4 regions of the Vibrio aerogenes genome follow, and region 2 is predicted to be linked to each of the others. Evidence: predicted binding sites of a transcription regulator. Region 2 holds the regulator's gene; each other region holds the start of a gene.
The links. The regulator PurR, encoded in region 2, represses purine synthesis genes. The targets are predictions, from matches to a motif close to TNANGNAAACGTTTNCNTNA.
Positions count from the first base shown of each region.

Region 1: the regulator PurR is predicted to act here: its motif matches at 7,037-7,056, upstream of purE (5-(carboxyamino)imidazole ribonucleotide mutase).
Region 3: the regulator PurR is predicted to act here: its motif matches at 2,719-2,738, upstream of OCV29_RS13685 (uracil-xanthine permease family protein).
Region 4: the regulator PurR is predicted to act here: its motif matches at 2,938-2,957, upstream of purL (phosphoribosylformylglycinamidine synthase).

Region 1 covers NZ_AP024861.1:3,889,703-3,898,036, reverse strand. The annotation lists gene trkA (Trk system potassium transporter TrkA) at 1-35, opposite strand, end outside; gene rsmB (16S rRNA (cytosine(967)-C(5))-methyltransferase RsmB) at 78-1,364, opposite strand; gene fmt (methionyl-tRNA formyltransferase) at 1,413-2,360, opposite strand; gene def (peptide deformylase) at 2,372-2,893, opposite strand; gene dprA (DNA-processing protein DprA) at 3,113-4,252, shown strand; gene OCV29_RS17450 (DUF494 family protein) at 4,255-4,731, shown strand; gene OCV29_RS17445 (DNA topoisomerase family protein) at 4,746-5,324, shown strand; gene OCV29_RS17440 (5-(carboxyamino)imidazole ribonucleotide synthase) at 5,350-6,477, opposite strand; gene purE (5-(carboxyamino)imidazole ribonucleotide mutase) at 6,483-6,968, opposite strand; gene OCV29_RS17430 (Sua5/YciO/YrdC/YwlC family protein) at 7,172-7,729, shown strand; gene hemF (oxygen-dependent coproporphyrinogen oxidase) at 7,734-8,334, shown strand, end outside.
Region 2 covers NZ_AP024861.1:2,143,901-2,152,234, forward strand. The annotation lists gene mukF (chromosome partition protein MukF) at 1-465, opposite strand, end outside; gene cmoM (tRNA uridine 5-oxyacetic acid(34) methyltransferase CmoM) at 476-1,264, opposite strand; gene elyC (envelope biogenesis factor ElyC) at 1,379-2,182, shown strand; gene purR (HTH-type transcriptional repressor PurR) at 2,349-3,362, shown strand; cyclic di-GMP riboswitch class I at 3,529-3,613, shown strand; gene OCV29_RS09530 (TfoX/Sxy family DNA transformation protein) at 3,742-4,332, shown strand; gene glgA (glycogen synthase GlgA) at 4,405-5,871, opposite strand; gene glgC (glucose-1-phosphate adenylyltransferase) at 5,873-7,090, opposite strand; gene topA (type I DNA topoisomerase) at 7,417-8,334, opposite strand, start outside.
Region 3 covers NZ_AP024861.1:3,096,270-3,104,603, reverse strand. The annotation lists gene ushA (bifunctional UDP-sugar hydrolase/5'-nucleotidase UshA) at 1-578, shown strand, start outside; gene ybaK (Cys-tRNA(Pro) deacylase) at 854-1,336, shown strand; gene OCV29_RS13685 (uracil-xanthine permease family protein) at 1,435-2,676, opposite strand; gene OCV29_RS13680 (DUF2066 domain-containing protein) at 2,840-4,042, shown strand; gene wrbA (NAD(P)H:quinone oxidoreductase) at 4,044-4,637, opposite strand; gene arsC (arsenate reductase (glutaredoxin)) at 4,634-4,984, opposite strand; gene bepA (beta-barrel assembly-enhancing protease) at 5,029-6,486, opposite strand; gene OCV29_RS13660 (AI-2E family transporter) at 6,883-7,953, shown strand.
Region 4 covers NZ_AP024861.1:1,275,164-1,283,497, reverse strand. The annotation lists gene purL (phosphoribosylformylglycinamidine synthase) at 1-2,796, opposite strand, end outside; partial or broken gene mltF (membrane-bound lytic murein transglycosylase MltF) at 3,141-4,769, shown strand; gene tadA (tRNA adenosine(34) deaminase TadA) at 5,276-5,785, opposite strand; gene OCV29_RS05795 (LysR family transcriptional regulator) at 5,827-6,729, opposite strand; gene OCV29_RS05790 (S-(hydroxymethyl)glutathione dehydrogenase/class III alcohol dehydrogenase) at 6,842-7,981, shown strand; gene fghA (S-formylglutathione hydrolase) at 8,067-8,334, shown strand, end outside.

The sequences.
Region 1 (8,334 bases), 1.7 Mb from region 2:
CCGACCTGGCCGGCACCAAGAATGATGATTTTCATAACATAATTCTCTTGTTTGCCACTTACAATAGTGTGGTTTTTTTACTTTTTACCATGCTTTCTTAACACAGCGTAGTAAAAACCGTCCATATCTTCTTCACCAGGTAAAATTTGTCGCCCAGGATTCTCTGCCTCTGAATCTACCAGTTGTACATCTGTTGTTCGAGATATAAATGCTTTTATCTGCTCGCTGTTTTCCTGAGGCATAATTGAGCAGGTTGCATAGACCATGGTACCACCTGGCTTCAACTGAGCCCACATTGCATCCAGAATGTCACTCTGGATTGTTGCCAGTGCATCAATATCTTCAAGGCGCCGCAGCCACTTTATATCCGGATGCCTGCGAATGACACCGGTTGCTGAACATGGTGCATCCAGTAAAATCCGATCAAAGGTTTCACCTTGCCACCACTTTTGTGGATAACGTGCATCACCGCAAATGACTTCCGCCTGAATATTTAATCTGTTCAGGTTTTCATAGACGCGTTTTAAGCGTGATTCATCATTATCTACAGAGACAACACGGGCATCTGGCACATGCTCCAGAATATGAGCTGTTTTGCCTCCGGGAGCCGCACAACAATCAAGAATCAATTCTTTTGCTTTGGGATTAAGATAGCGAACAGATAACTGTGCTGCTGCATCCTGTACAGAAACCCAACCTTGTGAAAAGCCCGGCAAAGATGAGACATCACAAGGAGCGGCCAATTTTATGGCGTCTTCCGCTTCGGAATGTAGATGTACATCAATATTTGAGTCTTTCAACAGTTGGATATATTCATCTCTGGAGTGGACAGAACGGTTAACTCTTAACCACATCGGTGCTTTGTTGTTATTGGCTGCAAAAATATCCTGCCAGTGTTCCGGATAGCTTTCTTTGATGACCCGAATGAACCATCCCGGATGACAATACTGTACGGATTCACTTTCAGATAGCCTGCTCTCGAGTTCTTCTTGCCGGCGTTGGTAATTTCTCAGGACAGCATTTATCAGTCCGCGCAGCTTTGGCCCTTTTAAATCAAGCGTAGCATTGACAGTTTCTCCCACAGCGGCATGATCAGGAATCCGCATCATTTTTATCTGATAAATTCCGACTAATAACAGATGATGGAAAACCCGTTGTTTACCTTTCAGTGGTTTGTCCATTAACTGCCTGACAATACCTTCCAATTGTGGCAAATGGCGCAGAACACCAAAGCATATTTCCTGCAATAATGCATGATCCCGTGTCTTTATTCTCTGTTGAAACTCTGGTAACACAGTCGACAAAGAAACACCTTTATCGACGACCTGATAAATTACGGAAGCAGCTGCTGAACGAACATTCATGATTTGACCTGGGTAATTAATTTTCTGAAGAATTTAGATGTGTTCCAACTAAGATAGCTGAGTGCCGACCTCGAACCAGTCCGCTCTGGCGTTCAGAATATCCTGTATGGCCATTGCTTTTTTACCCGGAATCTGGAGTTGTTTCAGAACAAGGGTTCCCTGACCGGTCGCAATATAAATGCCGGTTTTATCGGACCTGATCACTGTGCCTGTGGGGACGTCTTCCTCTGCCGGAGAAACCTGAGCTTCCCAAACTTTTATGTTTTGATCTGCAATACGGAAAAAGCTCATTGGCCACGGATTAAAAGCCCGGATACATCTTTCTATATGAGCAGCATCCTGCGACCAGTCTATTTTTGCTTCATCTTTACTTAGTTTTTTTGCGTAGCAGGCAAGTGCGTCATCTTGTTTGACGGGCTTTGTCTGCTGTGATGCGATTTTATCTAATGTTGCCAGCAAAGCCTTTGGGCCCGATTCAGCAAGTTTTTCATACATAGAAGCACTTGTATCAGCAGGATCAATGGGGGTTGTGACGATGTCCAGCATATCTCCGGTGTCCAGGCCAGTGTCCATTTGCATAATGGTGACACCTGTTTCCTGATCTCCGGCCCAGATGGAACGTTGAATTGGCGCTGCTCCGCGCCACCGGGGGAGAATAGAGCCATGCACATTAATACATCCATATTGTGGAGTATCTAAAACAGCTCTTGGTAATAAAAGCCCGTAAGCAACCACCACCATGATATCTGCCTTTAAATCTTTCAGTACTTGTTTGTCATCATCTGACTTAAAGTTTTCAGGCTGATATACCGGTATTTGATGAGCAACAGCCATCTCTTTTACCGGGCTGGCTGTTAATTTCTTGCCGCGACCTGCGGGGCGATCTGGTTGTGTGTATACACCAATAATTTCATGCTCCGAAGACAATAATGCCGCCAGATGACGGGCGGCAAAATCCGGAGTACCTGCAAAGACTATACGAAGAGATTGAGTCAAGGTAACCTCACTTATGCATGTTTTTTATTTCTGTCGTTGGTTCGCTTGATTTTTTCCAGCTTATCTTTGATTCGCTTACGTTTCAGTGGCGATAGATAATCAACGAATAATTTTCCTGACAGATGATCCAGTTCATGCTGAACGCAAATTGCCAGAAGATCATCTGCTTCAAAGGTGTATTCCTTTCCGTCTCTGTCTAATGCTTTGACAGAAACTTCCGCAGCTCTTGGAACAAGTGCCCTGGAGCCAGGTACAGATAAACAGCCTTCTTCAATGCCATCTTCTCCGCGTTTTTCGGTAATTTCAGGGTTAATCAGAACCCGGGGCTGGTCTCTGGTTTCTGAAACGTCAATCACAACGATACGCAGGTGAATATCAACCTGAGTTGCAGCAAGACCGATACCCTCTTCGGAATACATGGTCTCAAGCATGTCATCGACAATTTTTTGTATTTCCGGTGTGACTTCTTCAACCGGTTTAGCGACTTTACGTAAGCGCTCATCAGGAAACGTTAATACTTGTAATACAGACATATACACTCAAATCGTTGAAATGTGTCGAAAGAAAATAAAGTTGAATGTTCCAATTCTAGACATTTTAAGCGCCAATTGACAGCATGTGATAACAATTTAAAGAAGATATAAACCATTTAGCCGGGGAGTTTGTCATCTTCTTTTTGTACCAATGTTTTTTTAATGGGATACCGGAAGTGTTCTGAGCATGATGTATCTTCATTCCTACAGGAACTCTTAATGAGCTTACATTCTGATTCTGAAGCAGAAAATGAACTTTTATTTTGGATAAAGCTATCAACCATACCTCGTTTGGGGATCAAGGGGTTACAAAAAATACTGCTTCACGATTCTTTATCTTCTCTGAGTCGTTACACTCCCGGAGAATGGCTGCATCTCGGACTGAAACCTGAACAGGTCCAATACTTAACTTCCGGAGCAAATAAAGCGGCTGAGGCTTGTCTGAAATGGCGAAATAGATCAGAAAATCGTTTTATTCTTCCATATTATGCCCCGGATTATCCCGCCTTATTAAAAGAGACGGTCGGAGCACCACCTTTACTCTTTGTGCTGGGAAACACCGAAGTTCTTTCTCTTCCGCAAATCGCGATTGTTGGAAGTCGTGCTGCAAGTCATCCGGGGCGACAGGATGCCTGGCATTTTGCGAATGAATTTGTCAGTCATGGGTTGGTTGTGACCAGTGGTCTGGCGATTGGTATTGATGGGCATGCACACGATGGTGCTTTAAAAGGAGGCGGTCAAACTGTCGCAGTGTTGGGAACCGGACTCGATCATATTTACCCCTCCCGCCACCGGCAGCTGGCGCAGCGGATGATTGAAAGTGGTGGTGCTTTAGTTTCTGAATTTTGTCCTGCTGCACCGCCAAAACCAAAAAACTTTCCCCGCAGAAACAGGATTATTAGTGGAATGTCTGTGGGCGTTGTGGTGATTGAAGCTGCTGAGAAGAGTGGGTCTCTGATTACAGCAAAATATGCAGCAGAGCAAAACAGAGATGTTTTTGTTATTCCCGGGAGTATTCACCAGGCTGGTTACCGGGGAAGTAATCAACTGATACGCAGTGGTGCAAGTTTGGTTCTTAACCCCAGACAAGTGATGGAAGAAGTGGGAACTCTCTCTTCATGGACGATAGATCAGAAAAAAAATCAACAAAGTGAGCTTTTTCCCCCATTTAATGTAGACAAAGAATTGCCATTTGCTGAACTGTTAGCTAACGTAGGAGTAGAAGCTACACCAGTTGATATTCTTGCAACCCGGACCAATATACCTGTTCATGAAGTTATGAGACAACTTTTGGATTTAGAACTTTCCGGACATGTTGTTGCTGTTGCTGGTGGTTATATTCGTAAGGGGAGGGGCTAGCTATGATGATGGATATTCTTATGTATCTGTTTGAAACTTACATCCATAGCGATGCTGAGTTACAAGTAGATCAAGATGAGTTAGAAGATGAGTTGCTACGCGCAGGTTTTCATCAAAAAGAGATCTTTAAAGCCCTTCATTGGTTAGAAGAGTTAGCATCACTTCAACAAAGTGATGTTCATTCCCCATTGTCTGTTAGTGCGACAACAGCAATGCGGATTTTTACAGAGAAAGAGTCCGTTCGGCTTGATGCTGAATGTAGGGGCTTTTTATTATTTCTGGAGCAAATAAAAGTACTGACACCCGAAACCAGAGAGATGGTTATTGATCGTGTTATGGGGCTTGAAACCTCGGCATTTGAGCTGGATGACTTGAAGTGGATTATCTTAATGGTGTTGTTTAATGTGCCCGGAAATGAAAATGCTTATACATTAATGGAAGAGTGGCTCTATACAAACGAGCAAGGCATTTTACATTAAGTAGCAAGTCAGCAATGAGTCGAAATAAAATTAATCAACAGCTTTTTTCTGCCCATGCTCATGCATTAGCAGAAAAAGGCTTATGTCCCCAATGTCAGTCACCTCTGCAGCTTCGTCATGGTAAGCATGGTTCTTTTCTTGGTTGCTCGTCCTATCCGAATTGTGATTTTATTCAACCGCTTCATCAGAATGACGGACACATCGTCAAATCACTTGGGGTAAATTGTTCAGAATGCGGACATGAACTGGTATTGCGTCAGGGACGCTTTGGGATGTTCATTGGATGCAGTCATTACCCGGAGTGTGAGCATACTGAACCATTTGAATCTCATGAACAGAAAGCAGATCAATCAATCTCATGTCCTGAATGTCGTGAAGGTGTTCTGGTGGAAAGAAAATCCAGATTTGGTAAGACTTTTTGGGCATGTGATGGTTATCCAAAGTGTAAATTTGCTGTTAACTCACAGCCTCTTGATGGGGTTTGCAGTCTGTGCGGTTTTCGATTGCTGGTAGAAAAGAAGACGGCAGCAGGTGTCAAAAAAGTATGTGCCAGTAAGAAGTGTGGTCATGAAGAAGGCCATGACGCTTTTTAATGTCATGACCGTTATAACCAGACTCTTATATTTCGATTAACTTGTGAAGCGCAGGAAAAGATTTCTTATCCAGTATTTGGGCAAGAGAACATAAGGTCTTTAAGCGCTTTTCATCATTTTCCGCGCAAACATTGATATGTCCCATTTTTCTGCCAGGACGTTTTTCTTTCCCGTACCAGTGAACATGACATCCATCTGTGTCAAGGATGGCTTCAGGCAAGGTGTTTTCGCCCAGAATATTTATCATACTTGTTGGCCGAAGCAATTTAGTGCAGCCCAGAGGTAAGCCGCAAACTGCGCGTAAGTGGTTTTCAAACTGACATGTTTCGGCGCCTTCTTGCGTCCAGTGGCCAGAATTGTGTACCCGTGGCGCAATTTCATTTACAAGTAAATTTCCACTGACATCAAAAAATTCCAGAGCCAGTACACCGGTATAATTCAGCGCATCAGCGACTGCTTTAAACATCGTATGCGCCTGATTTTGCAGTTCGGGATCATGAAGTGATGTCGACAGGCTGAGAACACCATTTGTATGGATGTTTTCGGATAACGAGTAAATCGCTGTTTTACCCGATTGATCTCTGGCACCTACCAGTGAGACTTCGCGGTCAAAAGGAATAAAAGCTTCAGCAACAACAGCTTGATTTTGAGTTGACTCAAGGCTGGTTTGAATTTCTTGCCAGATAGCATCAGCATCGGCTTTTGTATGTAAACGCCACTGCCCCTTACCATCGTAACCACCTAATGCTGTCTTCAATACCATCGGGATGCCGACGTGCTGTATTGCCTTTTCAAAGTCATCTTTGGTTTCGATAACGTAGTATTTGGCACTTTCTACGCCAGACTCATCTAATATTTTTTTTTCCAAACGACGATCACCACCGGTTTTGATGGCTTGAGCGCCTGGGCGTAACTTGCCGCTTTTTTCACAGTGATAAAGAATATCGTGAGGAATATGCTCAAATTCAGCGGTGATAACATCCGCTTGTGCAATTGCTGTATCGAGCCCCGTTCCCAGTATTTCCTGGGTCAATGGATGAACTATTTGATTAGTGACAACATCAAATGCACTGATCTTAATATTGAGAGGAGCTCCGGCAAGAGACATCATTTGTGCGAGCTGACCTGCACCTAAGACAAGAACGTGATGCATCGGTTTTATTCCTCTTCAGGATTTGGGTTAGATAACACCATATCTGTTTGAGACTGGCGGAATTGCTCTACTTTTTCCATTACTGCCGGATAATGGATACCAATAATCTGAGCTGCTAAGATGCCGGCGTTTGCGGCACCTGCTTCACCAATTGCCAGCGTTCCGACGGCAATACCTTTTGGCATTTGAACGATTGACAGCAAAGAATCCATTCCTTTTAAAGCACGGGACTGGACAGGTACACCAAGGACCGGAATGCTGGTAAATGCCGCTGTCATTCCGGGTAAATGTGCAGCACCGCCTGCGCCTGCGATAATCACTTGAATTCCCCGATCTTTTGCATCACTGGCATACTCTGCCAGTAAGTGAGGTGTCCGGTGAGCAGAAACGACTTTCGTTTCATATTCAACGCCAAATTGATCCAGCATGTCAGCAGCTAGTTTCATTGTTGGCCAATCTGACTTTGATCCCATGATTATTCCGACTTTCATCTCTGATTCCTGTGACTGTGATGATAATGAAAAAGAAATTTTCGCGCATTATACGGTGAAATATTGAATAAGGAAAACGTTTGCGTGATGGGAGATATACACCCACTACTCTATTTTAGATAAATAGATTTAGGTTTCCTGATTAATCGTTTGTACACTAGCTAATCTTTAGAAGTATGTTTGATACGGACGATAAAATCATGGTGAATAACTTTGAGCAAGTTGTTACTGCCTTAAATGAAAATGGTGTAATTGCTTATCCTACCGAAGGCGTTTTTGGTGTCGGGTGTGATCCTGATTCCCCTGAAGCAATAAAGAAGCTGCTTGGACTGAAGCAGCGTCCTGTTGAGAAAGGGCTGATTCTTATTGCTGCTGATTTTGAACAATTATTACCATATATCGATGTCCGGCAGTTAACGGATGAACAGTTAACACGTGTAAAATTATCCTGGCCCGGTCCTGTAACATGGATTATGCCAGCCGGAGTTAAGAGTTCACCATGGTTGAGTGGTCAGTTTGATACGATTGCTGTCCGGGTGACTGATCACCCGCTTGTACGTAAACTTTGTCTTGCATTTGGAAAACCAGTTACATCGACCAGTGCAAATTTAACAGGGCATCCTCCATGCATGACGACTAAAGATGTGGTTGAACAACTTGGTCGTGAATTAAACGCTATTTTGACCGGTGAAACGGGTGGCCGGGACAAACCAAGTGAGATCAGAGATGCCCGCACTTTAGAAGTTTTGAGAAAAGGATAGTCTGATGATGCTGACAAATAAGCAGTCCGTGAAAAATTTTCTTCTGAAATTACAGGATCAGATATGTCATCAGCTAGAGAATGCAGATGGTGGCGCTGTTTTTGAACAGGATCTGTGGGAGCGAACTACTGGTGAGCGTTTAGGTGGTGGTGGACGTAGCCGTATCATGAAAGAAGGCCTTGTCTTTGAACAGGCTGGCGTTAACTTTTCCCATGTTACCGGCGATGAAATGCCTGCTTCAGCGACAGCACACCGACCGGAGCTAAAAGGCCGAAAGTTTGAAGCAATGGGTGTCTCTCTGGTGGTTCACCCCCGAAATCCCTATGTACCAACATCACATATGAATGTGCGCTTTTTTATTGCAGAAAAAGAGGGAGAAGAACCCATCTGGTGGTTTGGTGGGGGATTTGATCTCACACCTTTTTATCCCTTTGATGAAGACTGTCAGGAATGGCATGCAGTAGCGAAATCTATCTGTGAGCCTTTTGGAGAAGATGTTTATACACAGCACAAATTATGGTGTGATGAATATTTTTATCTGCCGCACAGGCAAGAAAGCCGAGGTATCGGCGGAATTTTTTTCGATGATCTGAACCAATGGGATT
Region 2 (8,334 bases):
TCCCGGCGTACCACCTTTTTCTGCAGCCTCTTTTGCCTTTTCCATTTCGTCAGCCACAATGGAAAGCTGAATGGACAATTTCAGTTTAGAAAATTCACGGTGCCGGACATAATAGTCAGTAATGCCAATGGCTAACGGTGACAGGCGGTAAATACTTGCGCCATCGGTAATTTCACTGGTGAAACGCTGAATCAGCCGTTGTTGCACCAGATCATTCACTGCATTATTCGCACGAAATGCAGAAGCATCGCCGGTATCTTCAAACAACCGGGTCACAATGGCAAAAGCATCATGTAACTCACCTTCACCTAACTCGTCATCAAACCGCTCATGGCTTAACACAGCAAGAGAGATTAAAAAAGCAAGTTTTTCAGAACTCAGACTGAGTGAAAAATCATGTTGCCTCACCCAGCCAACCAGCTCATCTATTGATTGTTCACTTTTTTCCGGAATCAACTCATCCATCATAAATTTGTTATTCCTTACTCACTTTTCTGGCCAAAACATGAATGTATCGTCCCATCGATAAGTAAGGCTCCTGACGGCATAGCTGTTGCTCAAGCGCCAGCACATCCTCATAAGTATACTCTCCCATATTCTTTCGATTCCCTATGTAATCATGAAAACAACGAATACCGGATTTACATTCAATCTCAAACCCTGACATTTCAATCCACCGATAAACCTCTTCAGGCAGAAGTCCTTTTTGGGGTTGTAGCTTAAAACGCTTCCGGAAAGGCATTCCTTCCAGAACATGAGGTATATTTCCACATATAACATTTTTAAAAACTAAACCATGGTGATTGTAGAACATCACAGAAGCTACGCCACCAGGCCTGACCTTACCGAGCAGGTGTTTTAATGCCTCTTCTGGTTCAGCCAGCCACTCCATCACTGCATGAAACATAAGAAAATCGACCTGATTTTTAATATGTTTATCAATTTCCTGTACGGGTGAATGAACAAAATCATACTGTGCCTGCAATCCTTTGCGTTCGATCTCTGCCTGAGCCAGTTTTAACATCTCAACTGATAAATCACATAATGTTACATGATGTCCCGCTTCAGCTAACTTCTGAGACATCTGTGCCAGCCCGCCGCCGGCATCTAATATGTTTAAAGGTGCATGAGATGATGGAAATTTTCCCAGAATTTGCATAATATCTTCCCAAACAATTGTTTGGCGGATCAGACCTTTGTCAGAGCCGTATATATTTTTTGCGAATTTGTGGGCAATATCGTCGAAATTGCGGTCTTCAGTCACAATAGCATGAGTTATTATAATCAATCGTGCTGCTATTCTGTCACAGGAATGGCAGGAATAAAGAGGGATTAATCGTTTTTATTCTCAATTGCTGATTTTTCGGACTATTTTTATATGTTTGCACTAAAAAAAATCGTTTCTGCATTTCTGATGCCTCTTCCCTCGTTGCTATTAATTGGCTTTATCGGGTTGATGTTGATCATGTTTACAACGAAAAGAAAGACTGGTTGTCTGATCGTTCTGTTCTCTTATGTATGCCTTTTTATGGCATCATTTCAGCCTGTTTCAAGTCGTCTGCTGGCTCCTCTGGAACGTCAGTATTCTGCTTTTCTGCCCATTGAGGGGACGGTTAACTATGTGATGGTTCTCGGTGGTGGACATGTTGTTGACAGCCAAATCCCTCCAACATCGCAAATCAGCAGAACAGCCCTGATGCGACTGACAGAAGGTATCCGGATCATGCGTATGTATCCGGGCGCAAAGCTGATTCTCTCAGGATATGCAGCACAAACAAGGTTAAGTCACGCCCGTATGCTGGCAAAAGTAGCGCTGTCACTTGGTGTGGCAAAGTCTGACATTATTCTGTTAGAGAACGCACGGGATACGTGGGAAGAAGCGCAACAAGCGGCAAATTTCATTGGTAATCAAAAGCTGGTGCTTGTTACTTCAGCGAGCCATATGAAACGGGCACTGCACGAATTCAGGTCTGCAGGATTAGATCCGGTTCCGGCACCAACCAACTATCTGTCATTGAAAGATATTGCGCAGCCATGGGAAAAATATGCACCAAAATCCTTATATCTGGAACAAACAGAAAAATACTGGCACGAAACATTAGGACAACTCTGGCAACAGTTAAAGAAATGGGTTTCAAGTCAGGAAGCAGCCGTCTCAGGCTCACCGGATGATAATACATAATTCACAAAACAATCTGCCTGAGTGAAGTTATGATATAAATTCGGGGTTTTGGATTGCTATTCCCGGAGCTGAGCTTTAAAATTTCACGTTTTCAAATAATTGATGCCGCAGAAGTTGTTATTTTCATCAATGACATTACAGACCTTCAGCGAAAGAGTATATACCTATGGCTACAATAAAAGATGTTGCCCGCCTTGCGGGTGTATCAACGACAACTGTTTCGCACGTGATTAATAAAACACGTTTTGTTGCTGAGGCAACTCAGGAAAAAGTACTGGAAGCAGTAAAATCATTAAACTATGCACCCAGTGCTGTGGCTCGAAGTCTGAAATGCAATTCAACCCGGACGATAGGCATGTTAGTTACTCAGTCGACTAACCCTTTTTTCTCAGAGGTGATCGACGGTGTGGAAAGTTATTGTTATCGCCAGGGATACACGCTCATCTTATGTAATACCGGCGGGCTATATGAAAAACAACGTGATTATATTCGTATGCTTGCTGAAAAAAGAGTAGATGGCATCCTCGTCATTTGTTCTGATCTGACCGAAGTCTTGCTGGATATGCTCGATGGCTATCAGGATATTCCTAAAGTTGTTATGGACTGGGGGCCGGAAAGTTCTCAGGCAGATAAAATCATTGATAACTCCGAAGAAGGCGGTTATCTGGCAACGAAGTATCTGATTGATCATGGCCATAAAAAAATTGCCTGTTTAAGCGGACAACTCTCCAAGGCTATTTGTAAAGAACGTATTCTGGGATACCGCAGGGCAATGTCTGAAGCAAATTTACCGACCAATGATGACTGGATTTTGGAAGGTAACTTTGAATGTGATACGGCTGTTTTGGCTGCAGATAAAATTATTGCTATGGATGAAAAGCCAACCGCTATTTTCTGTTTTAATGACACCATGGCTTTAGGACTCATGAGCCGGCTTCAGCAACGGGGGATAAAAATTCCCGATGATATGTCAGTCATTGGCTATGACAACATTGAGATTTCTGAATATTTCTCCCCTCCGTTGACAACAATTCATCAACCCAAAAGACGTGTAGGCAAAAACGCTTTCGAAATTTTGCTTGAGCGTATCAAAAACAAAGAACATGAGCGTCGAATATTTGAAATGCATCCCGAAATCGTTGCTCGTGATACTGTCAAAAAATTAAATAATCGGTCATAATTGTCCGCCATATTATGTATATGAACACGCATGAATTAAAAAAAATGTTTAGTTCATACGCTATTAGTTGATCTACCGCATAATTTGGACTAAAATCACATTTGCGAATAGATGCTAGCATCTATTTATCGTTTTTCAATTGTTAATTAAACATTAGAAAAAAGTGTCACGCACAGGGCAAACCATCTGAAAAGGTGGGACGCAAAGCCTCCGGCCTAAACCAGAGAGTGGTAGGTAGCGGGGTTACCGATGGCAAAAATGCATTTCATAGTTCGTCATTTACTGACGTCTTACTAACATATTTTCTGCATTATTTTGCTAAATTCTCGGACCTGATTTTGGTGGCGTATTCATTTAAAAATACACCGAGACGAAAAGCATGGATAAACCAACCCTTAAAAATTCAATGCAGCTATTTGAGCAGCTGGGACGTGTTAAATCTCGCTCAATGTTTGGCGGATTTGGTATTTTTGTTGAAGATATCATGTTTGCACTTGTCGTTAAGGACAAGTTACATATACGAGCAGATTCCAACTCACTAGAGACATTCAAGGAGCAAGAGTTTGAGCCTTATGTCTATGCAAAGCGCGGGTTCCCCGTTGTCACTAAGTATTACGCACTTCCTGCGGAATACTGGAAGGACAAATCAAAGATACTCACTATTGCAACGCAGGCTTTTAAAACGGCTAAACTTGAAAAAGAATCACAAGAGGTCACAAAACCACAACGATTGAAAGATCTTCCTAATCTACGTTTGGCAACAGAACGCATGCTGAGAAAAGCAGGTATTAATTCTGTCGCTGATCTTCATGAGAAAGGAGCGATTCAGGCTTATAAGGCAATTCAGGAAACTCATCCAACAACTCAGCCATCTCTTGAGTTGTTGTGGGCACCTGAAGGCGCCATAGAAGGTAAACACTGGTCGGTTATTCCGAAATCACGTCGTGAGGAACTGGCTAATTTGTTATAATTGGCATATATAATTATTGGCCAAGTCTTAGTAAAAGCACCTGTTTTCAGGTGCTTTTTTTATTCAGAAAATTTACCTTGCGGATGACGTCATCAGCGCTGTCCGGTACATCCGGACATACTCTTTCGCTGAATCCTTCCAGCTAAAATCGAGCTGCATGGCTCTTTGCTGAATTTTAAGCATCTCTTCAGGTTGTTGCAGATAAAATAGTAAAGCACGTTGCATACAAACCAGCAGCGCCTTTCCATCCGGCTCTGAAAAGCTAAAACCAGTCGCTTTATCAGGATATTTATGGCAATCGAAAACGGTGTCCTTCAGTCCCCCGACTTCTCTGACAATAGGTAACGTGCCATAAGCCATACTATATATCTGGTTTAAGCCACAGGCCTCAAACTCAGAAGGCATCAAAAAGAAATCGGCACCCGCTTCAACCATATGAGCAAAGTGATTACTGTATGCATCAACAAAGGCAAATTTATCAGGTGAAGACAAAGCAACCTGATGTAATTGATTGGCAATCTCCGGCTCACCCGTCCCAACAATAACCAGCTGAACATCATTCAGAAGAAAAAGCTCCAGTATTGGTAATAAATAATGAAATCCTTTTTGCTGGGTGAGGCGGCAAACCATACCAAATACAGGCACGTCTCTCACAGGCAACTGTAATTCTTCCTGTAAAAGCCTTTTACAAGTCTGTTTTCCTTCCCGTAACGAATCCGTTTCTGAAGAGTAATTCCGGGGAATATAAGTATCAGTCTGTGGATTCCATTCGGAGTAATCACATCCGTTAATAATCCCGTACAAATCTTTTGCTTTATGGACAAAATCATCGACGAGTCCGTGGGATCCTAAAGGTGTGAGTAGCTCAGCTGCATAATTTGGACTAACTGCATTAATTTTATCAGCAAACGCAATCCCGGCCCTGAGTGTACTTACATACCCTTGACCATATTGTAAAAACTCCATTCCATTGAGATGCAGTTCCGGAATCACCTCAAGTTCATCATAGGAGAAAATTCCTTTAAACAAAGCATTATGAATTGTTAGTACACTTCTGATCGACTGATAAAATTCATCGTTTGCGTATCGGGTCTTAAGAAGAAAGGGAATCAACCCGGTGTGCCAGTCATTGGTATGTATGATATCAGGACGAATATCCAGTTTTGGTAAGATATCAAGTACTGCCGCAGAGAAAAAGCCAAATCGTTCTCCATTGTCAGCATAAGCTCGGTTATATTCAGAATAAAGCCCCGTCCGGTCAAAATAGGTGTCACAATCGATATAATAAATATTGATACTATCAAGTGATGATAGCCGGACTTTATAAGGTGTATACGGCCAGTGAGTCAGAGCAGTCTCATAAATTATTTTCATGTTATTTTTGTCTGGAACTGCATGATAACCTGGCATGACAACATTAATTTGATGACCCAGCTCCTGAAGTGCCACTGGCAATGCTTTTGCAACATCAGCCAACCCTCCACTTTTTACAATGCCCTGAACCTCCGATACAGCAAACCATATATTTATTTTTTCCATCCTAGAATCCAACTTTTGTTCCTTTTGCGATAACAACAATACCATTATCAGAAACATGAAAATGTTTTCTGTCCAGCTCAAGGTCTTCACCAATAATGGTCCCTGGAGCAATTTCTACATGTTTATCGATGATAGCGCGCTTAATCGTACAACCAGCACCGATTTTTGCATCACCAAGAATGACAGACTCACTGATGTGAGAGCCTGCAGCAATATTTGTCCGGAATCCCAGAATCGATTTAAATATAGTCGCTCCCTGGATGTAGCTTCCCCCGGAAACAAGAGAGTCTGTAATTTTCACTTTTTTGTCATCAACGTCTACAAATGTTGCTGGTGGTAATGGCGGGTAGTAGGTATGAAGTGACCAGCTGCGGTTGTACAGTGAAAATTGAGGCTCCCTGTCTAATAAATCCATATTGGCAGCCCAGTAAGAATCGATAGTTCCCACATCACGCCAATATGTATCATGGGCCTCTCCTTTGATTTTATTTGTAGAGAAGTCATAAACATAAACATTTCCCTTCGGAAACAGATCAGGAATAATGTCTTTACCAAAATCGTGACTTGATTCTGTATTTAATGCATCTTCTTTCAACTCATCACATAAGACATTAGCGTCGAAAATATAGTTTCCCATAGACACTAACGCCCAACCGGGCTCTCCGGGGATACATTTAGGATTGACAGGCTTCTCTTCAAAACCAATCATTTTCCCGGTTTTATCAACTTCAATCACACCAAACTGACAGGCTTCATTCAAAGGCATGCGTAACGCAGAAACTGTCAGGTGAGCCTCGGTCTGTTTATGAAAATCCAACATCTGCCTGACGTCCATTTTGTAGATATGATCTGAACCAAAAATACAAACATAATCCGGATTCGCAAATTCTATAAACCGGATATTCTGATAGATGGCATCAGCGGTCCCCTCATACCATCGTTTCCCATCACGCATTTGGGCCGGGATAACATCAATAAACCGATCGGTGATCCCGGATATATTCCAGCCTTTTTTTAGATGCATATATAACGACTGGGACTTAAATTGAGTCAGGACATAAATCCTCATCAAGTCTGCATTCACAAAATTATTTAAAGCGAAATCTATCAATCGATATGTTCCGCCAAAAGGGACTGCAGGCTTACTTCTGGATACGGTCAAAGGCCTCAATCTGGATCCTTCACCGCCTGCCAAAATCATACTTAATACACCAGCCATGATTGAAACTCCATCTGTTTAGTTGTAATTATCCGACTCTTCAGTCAATTTTAGCGCTATTGCTAAATTTATATGTAACTAAGCGAGTAACCATATAATTACATTATATAAATTACCGGATAATACAAAGTTAGAAGCTAAAACTAGTGAAGTGAATATCGCACGTTGTATTCAACACACAATCCAGTTCACAGAATATAAAAAATATACACAACGAGCTGAATATCGTGCTACCACACCACAATTAAACGCAAACGATATAACTATATAAAGTGCAGTGTGGTAAACAGACATAAAAAAAGGCAGCCTTCAGCTGCCTCTCATCGTTATTTCGATTTTTTTCTTTTATCTGTTACTTCCCAGTGACCGTCGACATATAAAGCTGTCCAGCCGGTCGGTTTACTGTTTTCCTCAGTCCTGACGTAGTGCTCTTTAGACTTACGGCTGAATCTCACAACAGTTTGTTTGCCATCAGGGTCCTCAACCGGTGCAGTCGCCAGATACTTAAATTTATCAGGTAGTCTGTCTTCAAATCTGACCAGCTCATGTACAAACGGAGCCCGCGTTTCCCTTGATTTGGGGAAATTACTGGCTGCCATAAATAACCCGGAAGCCCCATCACGTAAGACAAAGTAAGCATCGGATTTTTCACAGGGAATTTCAGGTAAATGTACCGGCTCTTCTTTTGGCGGAGCAACTTCTCCGTTTTTCAGAATTTTTCGGGTATTTTTACAGGATTCATTTGTACATCCCATATATTTTCCGAACCGACCATTTTTCAGTACCATGTCCGAGCCACATTTATCGCACTCAACCACAGGCCCGTCGTAACCTTTTACTTTAAACTCACCATGTTCAACGAGGTAGCCGTCACAATTCGGGTTATTACCACATACATGTAACTTTCTCTTATCATCAATCAGATAAGCATCCATTGCAGTTTCACAAATCGGGCAACGCTTCTTAGCCCGCAGAGCAGCTGTTTCAACATCCTCTTCAAGAACATTAATAACACCTTCTTCATCACCCAAATTAATTGTCGTTTTACAACGTTCTTTCGGCGGTAATGAATAACCCGAACAGCCAAGAAAAACACCTGTTGATGCTGTTCTTATACCCATAGGACGCGAGCAGGTCGGACATTCTATATCTGTCAAAACGATATGATTTGGCTTCATCCCACCAGAGTCTTCATCCTGCTCTGCAGTCTCGAGATGCACTGAAAAATCATCGAAAAAGTGGTC
Region 3 (8,334 bases), 950 kb from region 2:
AGCTTGGAGAAAAAATTGCGTCGGTGAAAGGACGACTGGAAGGTGATCGACATATTGTTCGCTTTCACCAGACGAATCTGGGGCACCTCATCGCAAAAGCGCAGCAGGAAAAAGCCAAAGCGGATTTCGGAATTATGAATTCAGGCGGTGTGCGTGACTCGATTGATTCCGGAGATGTGACTTATAAAGATGTTCTGAAAGTTCAGCCGTTTGCGAATCAGCTGACTTATGTGGACATGTCTGGTGCTGAGGTACTTCAGTATCTGAATGTTGTTGCGACAAAGCCAGTTGATTCGGGGGCATATGCTCAATTTTCCGGTATTTCGATGACAGTGAGTGCTGATGGTGTTTCCGGAGTGATGATCGGTGGAAAGCCACTTCAGCCGGAAAAGACATATCGTTTCAGTATTCCGAGCTTTAATGCTGCCGGTGGTGACGGTTATCCGAAAATCACGCAACATGCCGGATTTGTCAATACAGGCTTTGTTGATGCGGATGTACTGAAAGAATACCTGCAAAATCATAGCCCGTTAAATAGTCAGGCATACAAGCCGGATGGGGCGATAGTCTACAAATAAACAAGTTGACTCAGTGAGTTGATTGTTTTTAACATGTGTCAGCACCAGAGAACTGCAGTGATGTTATTCTGGTGCTGAACTTCCGGACAGTCAAAGAAGTTGTCATTCAGGTTGTTTGGATAGCAAGGCGCTTCAGCCAACCGGGTTTCAGAAATATCACCGCTTTCTTTCTGTTTATACCTTTGTTTTTTATTTTGAAACTGTTGATCTGCTCAACCGGTAACAGCGCTGATATATCGTCCTGTTGATGTTTCACTTGAAGTCAGAGGTTACAAATGACCCCCGCAATTAATCTCGCCAGGAAAAAAAAGATTTCTTATACCATTCACCAGTATGAACATGATCCGAATCACTCAAGCTATGGCCTTGAAGCTGCTGAGGCTATCGGACAATCGCCGGAGAAGGTCTTTAAAACATTATTATTTAGCCTGAATGGAGAACCCCGCACTTTGGCTGTTGCAATCATCCCGGTTGATCAGAAACTGAATCTGAAGTTGGCGGCAAAAGCTGCCGGAGCAAAGAAGGCTGAAATGGCGAATCCTGATATTGCTCAAAAAACCACAGGTTACATCGTGGGAGGTATCAGCCCGCTGGGACAGAAAAAAGCGCTGCCAACCTTTATTCATATCAGTGCAAAAGAGCAGGAGACTGTTTGTGTCAGCGCCGGGAAACGAGGATTAGAGATAGAACTTGCGCCTCAGGACTTGGCGGGTTTAACACGGGGGACTTTTACCCAGCTGTGTCTGGAGGAAGCCTGAAATTATTGCTTTGAGAGTATCCGGATATAAAACACCGGCAATGCTTTACCGGTGTTTTTGGGTGCTTCACGAACGGTTTCATGCTCTGTGTGATGGGATTAATCTTCGATCTGAGCGTTATCAACAATATGATTCTCACCCAAATCCTGTGGCAGAATCAGGTTGAGTAAAATTGCAACGATACCGCAAAGGCTGACCCCCTGCAGGCTGAATTTACCAATACCAAAAGCCATTCCTCCGATGCCGAAAACCAGCGTCACTGCAACAATGACAAGATTTCTGGAGCGATGCAGATCCACATGATTTTTAATCAACGTATTTAACCCAACGGTTGCAATAGAGCCGAACAACAGAATCATGATGCCTCCCATGACCGGGACCGGGATCGTTTGCAGCAGTGCTCCAAGCTTACCAACTAATGCTAAGATAATGGCACTTACGGCAGCCCACGTCATAATGACCGGGTTAAATGCTTTGGTCAGCATGACGGCACCAGTCACTTCACTATAAGTTGTATTCGGTGGTGCGCCCAGCATTGCTGCTGCCATCGTTGCGACACCGTCTCCCGTGATTGTCCGGTGCAGGCCAGGCTTTTTGAGGTAATCTTTACCTGTTACATTTGAAATCGATAAAATATCACCCACATGCTCTACTGCCGGTGCAATTGCGACCGGAATCATAAACAGAATTGCATTAATATTGAATTCGGGTAGGGTAAATGCTGGCAGAGCAAACCATGCCGCATTCGTCACAGCATCAAAATTTACGACGCCGAAATACAGGCTGAGAGCGTATCCAACGACAATGCCACCAAATATGGGTAATAGTTTGAACATTCCTTTCGCAAATACACTCATCAATATCGTGGTAAATAAAGAAGCACACGAAATCCATAAGGATGCCTGCCCATCGAATAACTGGATTGAGCCATCACCGCTTTTTCCTAATGCCATGTTGACTGCTGTTGGTGCTAAACCTAAACCGATCACCATAATAATCGGACCCACAACAACCGGCGGTAATAATTTATGGATAAAATCAGCGCCCTTTATTTTAATCAATCCACCCAGAATGATATAAACACCTCCGGCAGCAACTAATCCGCCCATTGTGGCGGCAAGGCCCCATGTTTGAATCCCAAACATGATAGGTGCAATGAAAGCAAAAGAAGAGGCAAGAAAAATTGGAACAGACCGGCGGGTGATGATTTGAAAAAGGAGTGTGCCGGCACCGGCACCAAATAGCGCAACATTTGGATCCAGCCCTGTCAGCAGCGGAACCAAAACCAGAGCACCAAATGCGACAAAAAGCATTTGAATACCCAGAATGGCATTTCTCATGTTTATTCCCTTAATTAAGTCAAATTTGCGGGATTCTATCACTTATTTAAACGTTTGCCATAATCATACTGATGAACAAAAATGATCATGAAGGCGGCTTTACTTGCCCGGAAAGCAATACTTGCTTATGATCACACGATAATTATTGATATTTTGGAAAATTATGCGCTCTCTTGCTTTTTTTAGTCTTATCTCACTGGCTTTTTCGTGTTTCGCGACAACGCATGTAGATATTTATCATGCTGAAGTGGCCGTGAATGAAAAAATATCGGATGACATGGCTCGTATTGAGGGAATGAAGTCGGTTGTTATCAAAGCAACCGGGGATAAACATTCTGTAAAAAATGCGATTATTGAGAAAGCTTTGTCACAGAATAGCCAGTATTTATCCCAGATTGGATACGGGAAGAAAGAGAAACATAAAACGTTGAAAATGGTATTCAGTGAAAAGCAGATTGGCTCTTTACTGACTCAGGCGCAATTACCTTTTTGGCCTGCACAAAGAGAAACAATATTAATTTGGTTTGTTGAGGATAAAGATTTTCAGCGCTCTATTGTCTGGGAAAATGTCTCTAATCCGGAAATTAATAAGTTGAAAGCGTTATCTGAAGAAAGAGGAATTCCGGTTATTATCCCTGTGGGTGACTTTGATGATATTACCGGTATTGACCCATCAGATGTGTGGGGAAACTTTATGCAACCGATTAGCCGGGCCAGTCAGAGATATCATCCGGATGCTGTCCTTGTTCTTCGTGCGCACAATAATAATTTCCGGTGGTCACTCTACGATCAGGTTCCCGATGAAATGATGAATTTCTCTTCTGTTCCTGTGACTGGTTCCGCTTCCGGAGATAATGCATTAGAGACGCTGGTCGATCAGCTGACCCATTATTATGCAAATAAAAATGCTGTTGTAGTCCATAGTCAGTCTTCACTGATGGTTAAAATTTCAGTGACAGGTGTTTCCCGGGCAACATCATTTTTTGCTTTGGAAAATGCACTGAATCAGCTGAGTTCAGTCGCTTCTGTCGATATTTCAGGTATTCAGGGAGATACCGTCTCTTATCAGATTCACTTATTAACCAGCCAGAAAGAATTTGAGCAGGAGTTGATGGGCGTCTCATTGATCGAAAAAGACCCGGCGAATGAAGACACCGCCATGCGGGAAATGCCAGACGAACCTGCTGGTACAACCGAAGCGCAACCGGCTGGAGAAAAGCGGGTTGAGACTAAGCCTTCTGAGGAAAGTGTGGGTCAACGAGACAATACTGTTCAGCAAGATGTTCAACAAGACAATATGGAACAGGAAGATAATACTGACTCTGAGAGTCATGTGTCTGAACTGTTTTATCATTGGAAGCAATAAACTAAGACTGTATCTGGCTTTCTGCTGACGCGCTGAGGCGAATAGCCAGATTTGCCAGCCGGCTTCCCAGTTTTTGTGCCAGAAGTTGTTCATTCTGACTTAGTGGTGCTGTTTTCTGGCTGTGATGACTTGCTCCGTATGGGGTGCCACCGTCACTTGTTGTATGGAGTTCTGGCTCGCTGTATGGAATACCGGCGAGTAACATCCCATGGTGAAGCAATGGCAGTTGCATGCTTAACAGTGTACTTTCCTGCCCGCCATGCAAAGATGACGATGAGGTAAATACACATCCGGGCTTGTCGATTAAATCACCACTGATCCATAGTGAACTTGTTTGATCCCAAAAGTGTTTGAGTGGTGCAGCCATATTACCAAACCAAACCGGGCTCCCCATCGCAAGTGCATCACAGGTTTTTAAGTCATCAAGTGTAATATAGGGATCGGCAGGATTGCCGGGTGAGGCATCGAGTTCAGGTACGGTTCTCATGATAGCTTCACACTGAGGGACAGCGTTGATCCCCCGTGCGATTTGTCTGGCAAGTGCAAGTGTCGAACCGTGGCGACTGTAGTAAAGCACTAAAATCCTTACTTTCATAGAATTTCAAGTACTTTTTCTGGTGGTCGGCCATGACGTGCTTTTCCGCCAGAGACGACGATAGGTCGCTCAATCAGCTTTGGATGATCGGCCATCGCCTGAAAAAGTGCTTCATCACTCAATGTCTCATCTTTGAGGTTCAGTTCTTTATACAAGGCCTCTTTTGTTCTCATCATTTTTCTAACAGAATCCAGTTCCAGTTGCTCATAAAGTGATTTGAGTTGCCCGACTGTCAGTCCGGTTTCAAGATACTTGATAACAGTAGGTTCAATACCTCTGGAACCAAGTAAAACCATAGTTTCCCGGCTTTTAGAACACTTCGGGTTGTGATAAATAACGACAGACATAACGCCTCCTTGTGGCCAACAGGTTATTTATAGTTTATAGACACTTATTCTTGTAATGCGAGAAATTGTTCTCTTTGTGCGATCAATTGATCAATTCTGGCATCATAACGTGCCTGCTGTAAGCTGCCTAATTTAGCAAGCTGGCTGGCCTGCGTATAATATTGGATTGCCTGATCCCAGTCCGCTTTCATTGCCATTATTTCAGCTCTTGCGGCTAAATCTTCCGGTTCATCTCCGGAGAGAGCACTGGCCTGAGAGAGCAAAGACCATCCATTACTGTCATCAGGAAAGTCATGTGTATAGCGATGCAAAATCCGGGTTGCATCCTTGTATTTTTTTTCTTTTATCAGTGCATTTGCATAATTGATCGCCAGTACCTGGTTATGCGGTGATTCTTTGAGTAATTTTGCCAGTAAATGAACTGCTTTTTCCGGGTGTTGACGGTCGATGTATAAATCCGACATTGCATCCAGATAAAAAGAGTTGTCAGGTGAAGACTGAACTAATCTGTTCAGAATTGCTTCAGCTTCATCCAGCTTTTTCTGGTCCAGATAAACAAGCGCCTGACCGTAATCAAATGCTGCGCTTATTTCAGACGGGTGCTTTGGCCGGTGCCTTTTGATCCAGTCCAGAGCAGCTTCGGCTTTAATACCAGTGAAACGAACAATCACTCTGACTCTGGCCAGTTGGTAAGCAAGGGACGGTTTCTCATCGACATGAGCATAGCGTTGAGCTCTCTCCCGGCTGTCGGTAATCCTGCTTTCAGGGAGAGGGTGAGTCAGCAACATTGCAGGTGGCTTACTTGCGTACTGATATTCCGCTGCGAGTTTTCCAAAGAAACGGGGCATGGCATACGGATCAAATCCGGCCTTTGCCAGCGTTTCAATACCAAATCGGTCTGCTTCTTTCTCATTGGCTCTGGTATAGTTAATTCGTTGCTGAACACTTCCTGCCTGAGTTGCCGTCATCGCTGCAATGCCTGCTTCAGGCGCAGCAATTGTCAGTAGTAATGAACCAACCAGTGCAGCAATTGTTGCGGGTGAACGTTTTGCTTCTGCTTCCATACTTCTGGCAAGGTGTCTTTGGGTAATGTGTGCTATTTCATGGGACATGACTGAAGCCAGTTCACTTTGAGAGCGGGTGTGTAAAAAAAGGCCGGAGTGAAGAGCGACATAGCCACCAAAGAACGCAAATGCATTGATTTCACGTTTTCGGATCAGGAAAAAATGAAAGGGTGTTTTGACATTATCTGCATGAGCGACGAGTTTATGTCCGAGTGTGTTAATATACTGATTTAAAACAGGATCATTAATGACTGGCTGATGACTTCTCAACACCCGCATATAAGCATCACCATATTGCTTTTCTTGCGCTATGGTCAGTGTTGTTCCTGCTACGGTCCCTATTTCAGGTAGTTTCCTGGAGTCTGCAAGTGCTGGGGAGATGCAGCAAAGTGAAGCTGATAGAGCAATACTGATAAGAGATTGGATTGGCTGAGAGATCATATGAAAAACCGGGTTTCCTGTTTTATCTGACTAAATGTATGACAATCATATATAGTATTGGTTTCTGTATTTCCTGTAACTATCTATCCCTTATTACCTCATTTGCAGGTTATTCAGGTATATGTATTTTGCATCAATTACAGTAGATTGTATTTAAAAATTATATACAATGTCACTCATCCATTTTCGTGAACAGATGTCAGCGTGAATACTCTGAAGATCAGAGACATTATCACCGATGACGTGTACAGATATGCATGAGCTCATGATAACTTATTGACTCAGCGCCATGTCAATTTTTATCGAATACTGCTAACTGAAGGTGACAAGGTATATACTTTTCGATGAAGTATATTCTATATGTCACATACTGTTGGAAAAGGACTTTATTGAATGTTCCAAATGTTAACGCGTTGGTATAACAAGCGCTTTTCTGATCCTGAAGCCGTCAGTCTGATTGCGATATTGTTTTTCGGCTTTTTGATTATCTATTTTATGGGGGGACTGATTACCCCGTTACTGGTTGCCATTGTTCTGGCTTATCTGCTTGAATGGCCAGTTGTCAGGTTAGTCCGGTTTGGTATTCCCAGAACGCTTAGTGTAATTATTGTGATTGCCATTTTCACGAGTCTCATGCTGATTGCTGTCTTCGGGTTAATTCCGGTGATTTGGCAGCAAGTTACCCATCTGACAAATGACATTCCCAGCATGTATACAGAGTTGCAGGCGAGAATTAATGAAATATTCCTGAAATATCCTGAGCTGGCTAATGTTGAAATTGTTGAATCCATAGTGACCAATGCGAAAAATCAGGTGATTGGTTTTGGTGAAAGCATTGTCAAAAATTCTTTATCATCTTTGCTGAGCATTGCAACTCTGGCTGTTTATCTGGTTTTAGTCCCGTTATTGATTTTCTTTCTTTTAAAAGATAAACAACAAATCCTGGATAGTGCCGGAAAAATAATGCCTAAAAACCGTAAGCTTGCTCAGAAAGTTTGGGTTGAAATGAATGAACAGATTTCAAATTACATTCACGGTAAAGTGCTGGAGATATTTATTGTCGGAATTATCAGCTATGTGGCGTTTGCAATTCTTGATTTGAGATATTCTCTTTTACTTGCCGTGGCTGTTGGTTTTTCTGTTCTTATTCCATATATTGGTGCTTTTGTTGTGACTGTGCCTGTAGCGATTGTTGGTTTGTTTCAATGGGGATTAACACCATCTTTTTATTGGCTGTTAGGTATATATGGCATTATTCAGGCTTTGGACGGGAATGTATTAGTCCCGGTGTTATTTTCTGAAGCAGTCAATTTACATCCGATCGCAATTATTGTCTCTGTACTTGTCTTCGGTGGTTTATGGGGTTTTTGGGGCATTTTCTTTGCTATTCCTTTGGCCACTTTAGTCAAAGCCGTCTGGAGTGCATTATCTGTCAGTGAAGAGGTATCGCCATCAGCTGGATGACAAATTGATCTGAAGATGCATGCTTCGTGAGCCTTGACTGGCTTCTCAGCAAGACATTGATTTGCGAACGACATTGATTTGCAAACAGAGTTATTCTACGTTGAAAATTGGTCACGCAGGGCAGAAAAGAATCCATTCTGCCTGCTCTTCGTGAACGCATATTCCCGGTTAATTTCTGCGTCTAATCACTTTGAAAGAGGCACGATGTCTGTTTCATTATTTTCTTTTTAAACGTCTTTTATCGAGTTAAATAGAGCTGACAACGGGTTTTTATCTGTTATTCGAATAATTATACGCTTATAGTGATATTTTGTTTTGCTGTTAATTACATCTGAATATTTTATCTTGGCTTTAGGTAAATTATATAAATAAAATTCGATT
Region 4 (8,334 bases), 870 kb from region 2:
CTGAATCACTGCACCCAGCTCTTCATTAAATAACGCAGCCAGTGAATCTTCACCCAAAGCGGCAATATCAACATCCAAACCACAATGTCCGGCAAATGCCATTTCAGCCAGCGTGACAAACAAGCCGCCATCGCCTTTATCATGATAGGCAACCAAACGATCCTCACGCACCAGCATCTGGATTGCATTAAAGAAACCTTTCAGCTGTTCAGCACTGTCTACATCGGCCGGTTTATCACCTAATTGTTTATAAACCTGTGCCAGCGCCGTCGCACCAAGACGATTCTGCCCCTGACCAAGGTCAATGACAATCAGGCTGGTTTCACCCATATCTGTCCGGAGCTGAGGTGTCACTGTTTTGCGGATATCATCAACACGCGCAAATGCCGTAATCACCAGTGACAATGGTGAAGTCACTTCTTTTTGTTCGCCCTGATCGTCCCAACGGGTCTTCATCGACATGGAGTCTTTACCCACAGGAATTGTCAGGCCAAGTGCCGGACATAGTTCTTCGCCCACAGCTTTCACTGCTTCATACAAACCCGCATCTTCACCCGGATGACCTGCCGGTGACATCCAGTTTGCCGATAGCTTAATCCGTTTCAGATCACCGATATCCGTGGCTGCAATATTGGTAATCGATTCTGCCACCGCTAACCGGGCAGAAGCAGCAAAATCAAGCAATGCGACAGGTGTTCTTTCACCCATTGACATCGCTTCACCGTGATAGGTATCAAAACTGGCAGCGGTCACAGCACAGTTTGCCACCGGCACCTGCCAGGGACCAACCATCTGGTCACGGGCAACCAGTCCCGTCACCGTCCGGTCACCAATGGTGATCAAGAATGTTTTTTCTGCAACCGCTGGCAAACGCAGCACGCGGTCAACTGCTTCATTCAATTCAATGCCACGGCGATCAAGTTCAACGCCATTCACTTTCAGCGTGGTTGCGTCCCGGTGCATTTTCGGCGGCTTACCGAGCAGAATATCCATTGGCATATCAATTGGCGTATTGTCAAAATGCGAGTCATCCAGCGTCAGGTGATGTTCCTGCGTTGCTTCACCAACAACCGCATAAGGCGCCCGCTCACGCTGACAGATGGCATCAAACGTTGCCATATTTTCCTCAGCAACGGCCAGAACGTAACGCTCCTGCGATTCATTACACCAGATTTCAAGCGGACTCATGCCCGGCTCATCATTGGGAACATCACGCAGCTGAAAACGACCACCGCGGTCTCCATCGTTTACCAGTTCAGGCAAGGCATTCGAAATACCACCCGCACCGACATCGTGAATAAACGCAATCGGATTGTCTTCACCGAGCTGCCAGCAGCGGTCAATCACTTCCTGACAACGACGTTCCATTTCAGGGTTCTCACGCTGTACAGATGCGAAGTCCAAATCTTCTGCAGATTGTCCGGAAGCCATAGAAGATGCCGCACCACCGCCCAAACCGATATTCATCGCCGGACCACCCAGCACGATCAGTTTGGCACCCACAGGAATCTCGCCTTTCTGGATATGCTCTTCCCGGATATTTCCCATTCCCCCGGCAATCATGATCGGCTTGTGATAACCACGCACCTCTTCACCGGCATGAGAATGAACTTTCTCTTCATAAGTCCGGAAATAACCCAGCAGATTCGGACGACCGAATTCATTGTTAAATGCTGCGCCGCCTAACGGGCCTTCCAGCATAATATCCAGCGCATTGACAATCCGGCCCGGTTTACCAAAGTCGGTTTCCCATGGCTGTTCAAAATGAGGAATGCGCAGGTTCGATACGGTAAAACCAACCAGCCCGGCTTTGGGTTTTCCCCCAATCCCCGTAGCACCTTCATCACGGATTTCACCACCGCTTCCGGTTGATGCCCCCGGCCACGGAGAAATCGCGGTTGGGTGATTGTGTGTTTCCACTTTCATCAGAATATGGGCATCTTCGACATGATAGCGATATTGCTTATCTGTCGCGTCAGGGAAGAAACGACCCGCCGGAGAGCCTGTCATGACAGCCGCATTATCTTTGTAAGCTGACAGGACATAATCAGGGGTGGTTTCAAAGGTATTTTTAATCATCTTAAACAATGATTTATCCTGACGAACACCGTCGATTGTCCAGTCCGCATTGAATATTTTATGACGGCAGTGCTCCGAGTTTGCCTGTGCAAACATCATCAGTTCGATATCATTCGGATTCCGGCCCAGGCGGGTAAAACTCTCAACCAGATAATCTATCTCATCTTCTGCCAAAGCCAGCCCCAGTGCTGTATTTGCAGCTTCCAGCGCCTGACGGCCACCGCCCAGAATATCGACCGGTGTCATCGGTGCAGGATCGGCGACAGTAAACAGTGAAGCGGCCTGATTCATCTCGAAACAGACTATTTCCATCATCCGGTCATGAATCAATCCTTTCACCAGATTCACCTGGGCCTCGCTCAGCTCAGATGAAGATTCGACATAATAGGCGGTGCCGCGTTCAAGACGCTTCACTTTGTTCAGTCCACAGTTATGCGCAATATCAGTCGACTTGGAAGACCAGGGAGAAATTGTTCCGGGACGGGGCGTGACAAGAAGCAGCAGCCCTTCAGGCTGATGTTCTTCAATCGTCGGACCATAGGTCAACAGTTTTTCTAACTTTTCAACATCCTGAGCATCCGGTTCAGCCGTCAGATCAGCAAAGTGCATAAATTCAGCATAAATACCGGTGACAGGTAAATCATGTTCACGACATTGTTCAAGAAGCTTATTTACCCGAAATTCAGAAAGTGCCGGGGAACCGCGGAAAATTCTCATATGCTTAAGTCTCGTTGCAGTTGGTTGAGTATAAAATTGGAATAAATTCAGAAAGTTGAATCAAATCTCACTCAATTTACACCAATTTCACCTCTGTGATGCGAGCGCATTATAAATGAATTAGTTCTGTGATGTAACAACCAACGCAACCGTTTGCGCCATTTTTTTACAGTTGGCGTATTCAGGCCGCCGTTTGCGGATTGTCTGCACACAAATCAAGGTTATTTTGTGACTCAGCCGGTTTAACCTGAGTTTCGGACAATCAAAAGTTGCCATTCACCGGAGCTCTGATATAAAGGACTAAATGCTTAAAGATATATTTCATGAAAAAAGACAAGCCGTACATGACCCGTTTTTTCCGCCATACAACTCAGTTACTCATTCTGTGGTTTTCCTGTGTTGCCCTGTTGAGTGGCTGTCAGATCGATTCAAAACCCAAAAGTGAATTGGATCAAATCAAACAAAGAGGCGTGCTTCGCGTTGGAACCGTCAATAATGGTTTGTCCTATTTTATCGGTCCAGACGGCCCTTCGGGACTCGATTACGAGCTGGTACGGGAGTTTGCCAGTGAACTGGGGGTCAAACTCGAGGTGAAGCCCGTTTACCGGATTTCATCACTGTTTCCGGCTCTGAAACGGGGTGAAATTGATATCATTGCCGCAGGCCAGAGCCAGACTAAAGAACGGATCAGTCAATTCAGACCAGGTCCGGTTTATTATTATGTCAGCCAGCAGGTCGTTTATCGTCAGGGACAGTGGAAACCACGCAATATCAAACAAATCATCCGCAAGCAGAATGATCCACAATCCTCTGAACCACAAAAATACCTGCTGAGTGTGGTCGAAGATTCCCACTTTGAGCAAACCCTGATTCATCTGAAGAATAAATACCCGGATTTGCGTTATCAGGTTGAAACAAACTCAGATATTCATGATTTATTAAAACAGGTTTCGGAAGGTTCGCTGGCATTTACCATCGCCGATTCGATCGAAATATCTCTTGCACAACGGATTTATCCTGAACTGGCCACCGCATTTGAAATTACTGACGACCAGCCCGTTTCATGGTTTATCCGTCGCTCGGACGATGAAAGTCTGTATGCACTGATGATCGAATTTTTCGGTCAACAAAAACAGGCCGGACTGATTTCTTCACTGGAAGAAAAATACATCGGTCATGTTGGCACTTTTGATTATGTGGATACACGGGCATTTCTCAGGGCCATTGATGACCGTCTGCCCAAATGGTCTCCGCTGTTTAAACAATACGCGGAAGAGTTTGACTGGCGTCTGGTCGCTGCACTGGCTTATCAGGAATCTCACTGGAATCCGAAGGCAAAATCTCCAACGGGAGTACGTGGCATGATGATGCTGACGCTGCCAACAGCCAAAGCCGTCGGTATTAAGAACCGTCTCAACGCTGAACAATCCATTAAAGGGGGCGTAAAATATTTGCGAAAACTCGTCAGCCGGATTCCGGATTCGATTCCTGCGCATGAGAAAATATGGTTTGCACTGGCTTCATATAATATGGGATTCGGACACGTGATGGATGCCCGGCGCCTGACACGCTCTCAGGGCGGTGACCCGGATGCATGGGGAGATGTCAAAGACAGACTGCCTCTGCTGAGAAAAAGAAAATATTTCAGCCAGACACGCTACGGCTATGCCCGCGGCAATGAAGCGTTGACCTATGTCGAAAACATCCGCCGTTACTACCAGAGCCTCATCGGTCATTTGGATTCAAATGGCGTCACAGCGCATGAGAATGGGACAGAAACAGAAATGGATGATTTGGTGGTGATTCCCGGATCGCCTGTACAGGCTCGTCCTGTGGATGAACAGCAGGTGGATGATGGTGTGAAAAAAGAAACGATCGTTGAACAAGCGTCACCGGAGACAACGCATTCTGATACAGAAAAAACGATCTCAGACACATCAGCAACCACACAGAAAATCAGCGCTGAAGCACGGGCAGATTCAGCTCCGTCAAACCAACAAGCGCCACAGATCACTGAAAAAAAACAACCTGAGTCAGAGACACCGGAATCACTTCCGGTGAAGCCGTAAAATCCGGCAAAGACAGAATAACAGAAAAGTGTCACCAACTGGCTCTTGATTTCTTCCCTGAAAGGCCATAAATAAGAGATGAGTCCGGCATTCCGGATTCATCTTCCGGTCATAAAACATGTTAACAATAAACCCAGATAAAAATGTTTCTGTCTTATTGAGATAAAGGAACACAGGAGGATTCTGTTTATGCTAAAAAGAAGGGTACAATCAAAACATCTGTGGAGAATCACATCCACAGTGCGACGTAAACGTAAGCTGGCGAATAACAAAGCGAAAATTTTCACCCGGCACCGGACATACATTAGCCATCTTTCATCCTGAGTGATGTACTTAACGGGGTTTTCATCTCAGCTCCTGACAACAACAAAAAATACCGGCTTTCAGAAATATCGTTCGTTATCCGGCCTTTATCCGCCGTGATGTTTCTTACTGGCTTTAATCTCTTTTCGCCGGCGCTTAAAAAACTGCTGTAATTGTTGTCGGCAGTCTGATTCAAGTAACCCTTTTTCAATCACGGCGTAATGATAGACGCCCTGACCTTCAAATAAATTCATCACGGTGCCGGCTGCACCGGTCTTCAGGTCTGAAGCACCATACACAATGCGCTGTACACGGCTGTGCAATAAAGCGCCGGCACACATCGGACAGGGCTCCAGAGTGACATACAATGTTGTTCCCGTGAGACGGTAGTTTTCCAGCACTGTACCTGCTTTTCTCAACACCTGAATTTCAGCATGAGCAGTCGCATCGTGAGATCCCACAGACTGATTCCAGCCTTCTGCGATGATCTGGCCTTGTTTGACCAACACGGCACCAACCGGTACTTCCCCTTCTTTTTCAGCCAAAGCAGCCAGCTCAATTGCACGACGCATATAGTGTTCGTCCTGTGCAGAAAATACAGCGTGTTCCTGTTCCAAAACTGAGACTCTTCCTCTTCGTGATCCAGTCACCATTATACTCAATCAACCTGAACATGCATCTTGAGGTCACCCGGGGATAAACAACGATATAAGTAATCAATCAACAACCGGACTTTCGGTGATAAAAAGCGATTCTGCGGATAAAGTGCCCAAACCCCTTCACGATCATCCCGGTAACGGCTTAACACTTCAATCAGCTCACCAGATGCCAAAGCAGATGATACATAATAATCCGGCAACTGGATCAGTCCCATTCCCCGAAGTGCTGCACTCAGCAATACGACCCCACTGTTACAACGTAAAGTCCCGTGAATCCCCGGCGACCTGATTGTATGATTCTCTTTAAACCGCCAGTAATCATTGGTACCAAGCAGACACTGATGCCCTGACAGCTCTTTGAGAGTGTGGGGCGCACCATACTTTTCCAGATAGACCGGGCTGGCACAGACATAGAGCTTCCGGGAACATAATTTCCGGGCTTTCAGGCTGGAATCAGCTAAAACCCCCAGCCTGATCGCCAGATCAATCCCCTGCTCAATCAAATCCAGCCGTTGATTGGTCAGATTCAGTTCAAGTTCAAGCTGCGGATATTGTTCCAGAAAATCCTGCATGATCGGAGCAATGATTCTTTCGCCATAAGTGACCGGCACTGTCACCCGAAGACGTCCTGCCGGGTTTTGCTGCATACTTGTCACATTCATTTCGGCCTGCTCCAGCCCCTCCAGCAATGGCTTACACTGCTGATAGTACAGTTGCCCCGCTTCTGTCAGCGATACCTGCCGGGTGGTTCGTAACAGCAACCTGACAGCCAGCCGAGATTCCAGCGCAGCCACTCTGCGGCTGATATTCGCCACCGATGTTGACAGTCTTGTCGCTGCCAACGTAAAACTTTCAGCTTCAGCCACTGCAATAAACTCAGCGACACCTTCCCAGTTTGCCATTGTCATTATTACCAAATTGTAAAAGTTATTATCTTTTTTACGCCATTATCAAATATAAGAAAAGAACTATACTCATTTCTACGCTGTAAAAAAATAAACTGAGGAAGCTACAATGTCTGAGCCTGAATTCATTAAATCCCGTGCAGCCGTTGCATGGGGGCCAAAACAGCCACTTTCAATTGAAGAAGTGGATGTGATGCTGCCTAAAGCCGGAGAAGTTCTGGTTAAAATTGTTGCATCAGGCGTTTGCCATACCGATGCATTTACCCTGTCCGGAGAAGATCCGGAAGGTGTATTCCCTTCAATTCTGGGACACGAAGGCGGGGGGATCGTTGAAATGGTCGGTGAAGGCGTCACCAGTGTTGCTGTTGGTGATCATGTCATTCCGCTTTATACCGCTGAATGCGGAGAGTGCAAATTCTGTAAATCCGGAAAAACGAACTTGTGCCAGGCTGTTCGCGAGACACAAGGTAAAGGATTGATGCCGGATGGTACAACCCGCTTCTATAAAGATGGCCAACCCATTTTTCACTACATGGGATGCTCAACATTTTCTGAATACACGGTACTGCCGGAAATATCACTGGCTAAAGTCAACCCGGCTGCGCCTCTGGAAGAAGTTTGTCTGCTGGGCTGCGGTGTTACAACGGGAATGGGCGCGGTTATGAATACGGCAAAAGTTCAGAAAGGAGACACTGTCGCCATTTTCGGACTTGGCGGTATCGGACTTTCAGCCATCATCGGTGCACGTATGGTGGGTGCCAGCCGGATCATCGGGATTGATATCAATGAGAGTAAATTTGATTTGGCGAAACAACTGGGTGCGACCGAATGTATCAATCCTCAGCATTACGATAAACCGATTCAGGATGTGATTGTTGAGATGACAGATGGTGGCGTGGACTTCTCCTTTGAATGTATTGGTAACGTCAATGTCATGCGTTCAGCGCTGGAATGTTGCCATAAAGGCTGGGGAGAATCAGTCATCATCGGTGTCGCCGGTGCCGGGCAGGAAATCTCGACCCGTCCGTTCCAACTGGTCACCGGACGTGTATGGCGCGGCAGTGCGTTTGGCGGCGTGAAGGGACGCTCCCAGCTTCCCGGAATTGTTGAACAATATCTGGCGGGAGAATTCGGTCTTCAGGAGTTCATCACCCACACAATGCCACTGGATAAGATCAACGACGCTTTCGATTTAATGCATGCAGGCGAAAGTATTCGTTCTGTCATTCATTTTGAAGTGAATCAATAACAGTCCGGGTTTCTCACACCAGAAACTTTTTATGCGTTTAGTTTGTTCTGTTGCCTCAACAGGCAGCAGGACACAAGGAGTGACAATGTTAGAACAAGTCAGCCAGTCAAAGGTTTTTGGCGGATGGCATAAACAATATACCCACGTATCCACAACGCTGAACTGTACGATGCGTTTTGCGATTTTTTTACCACCCGGTGCATCAGAGCAAAACCCGGTCCCGGTATTGTACTGGCTTTCCGGCCTGACCTGCAGCGATGAAAATTTTATGCAAAAAGCCGGTGCATTTAAAAAAGCGGCAGAGTGTGGCATTGCGATCGTTGCACCAGACACCAGCCCACGGGGTGAAAGTG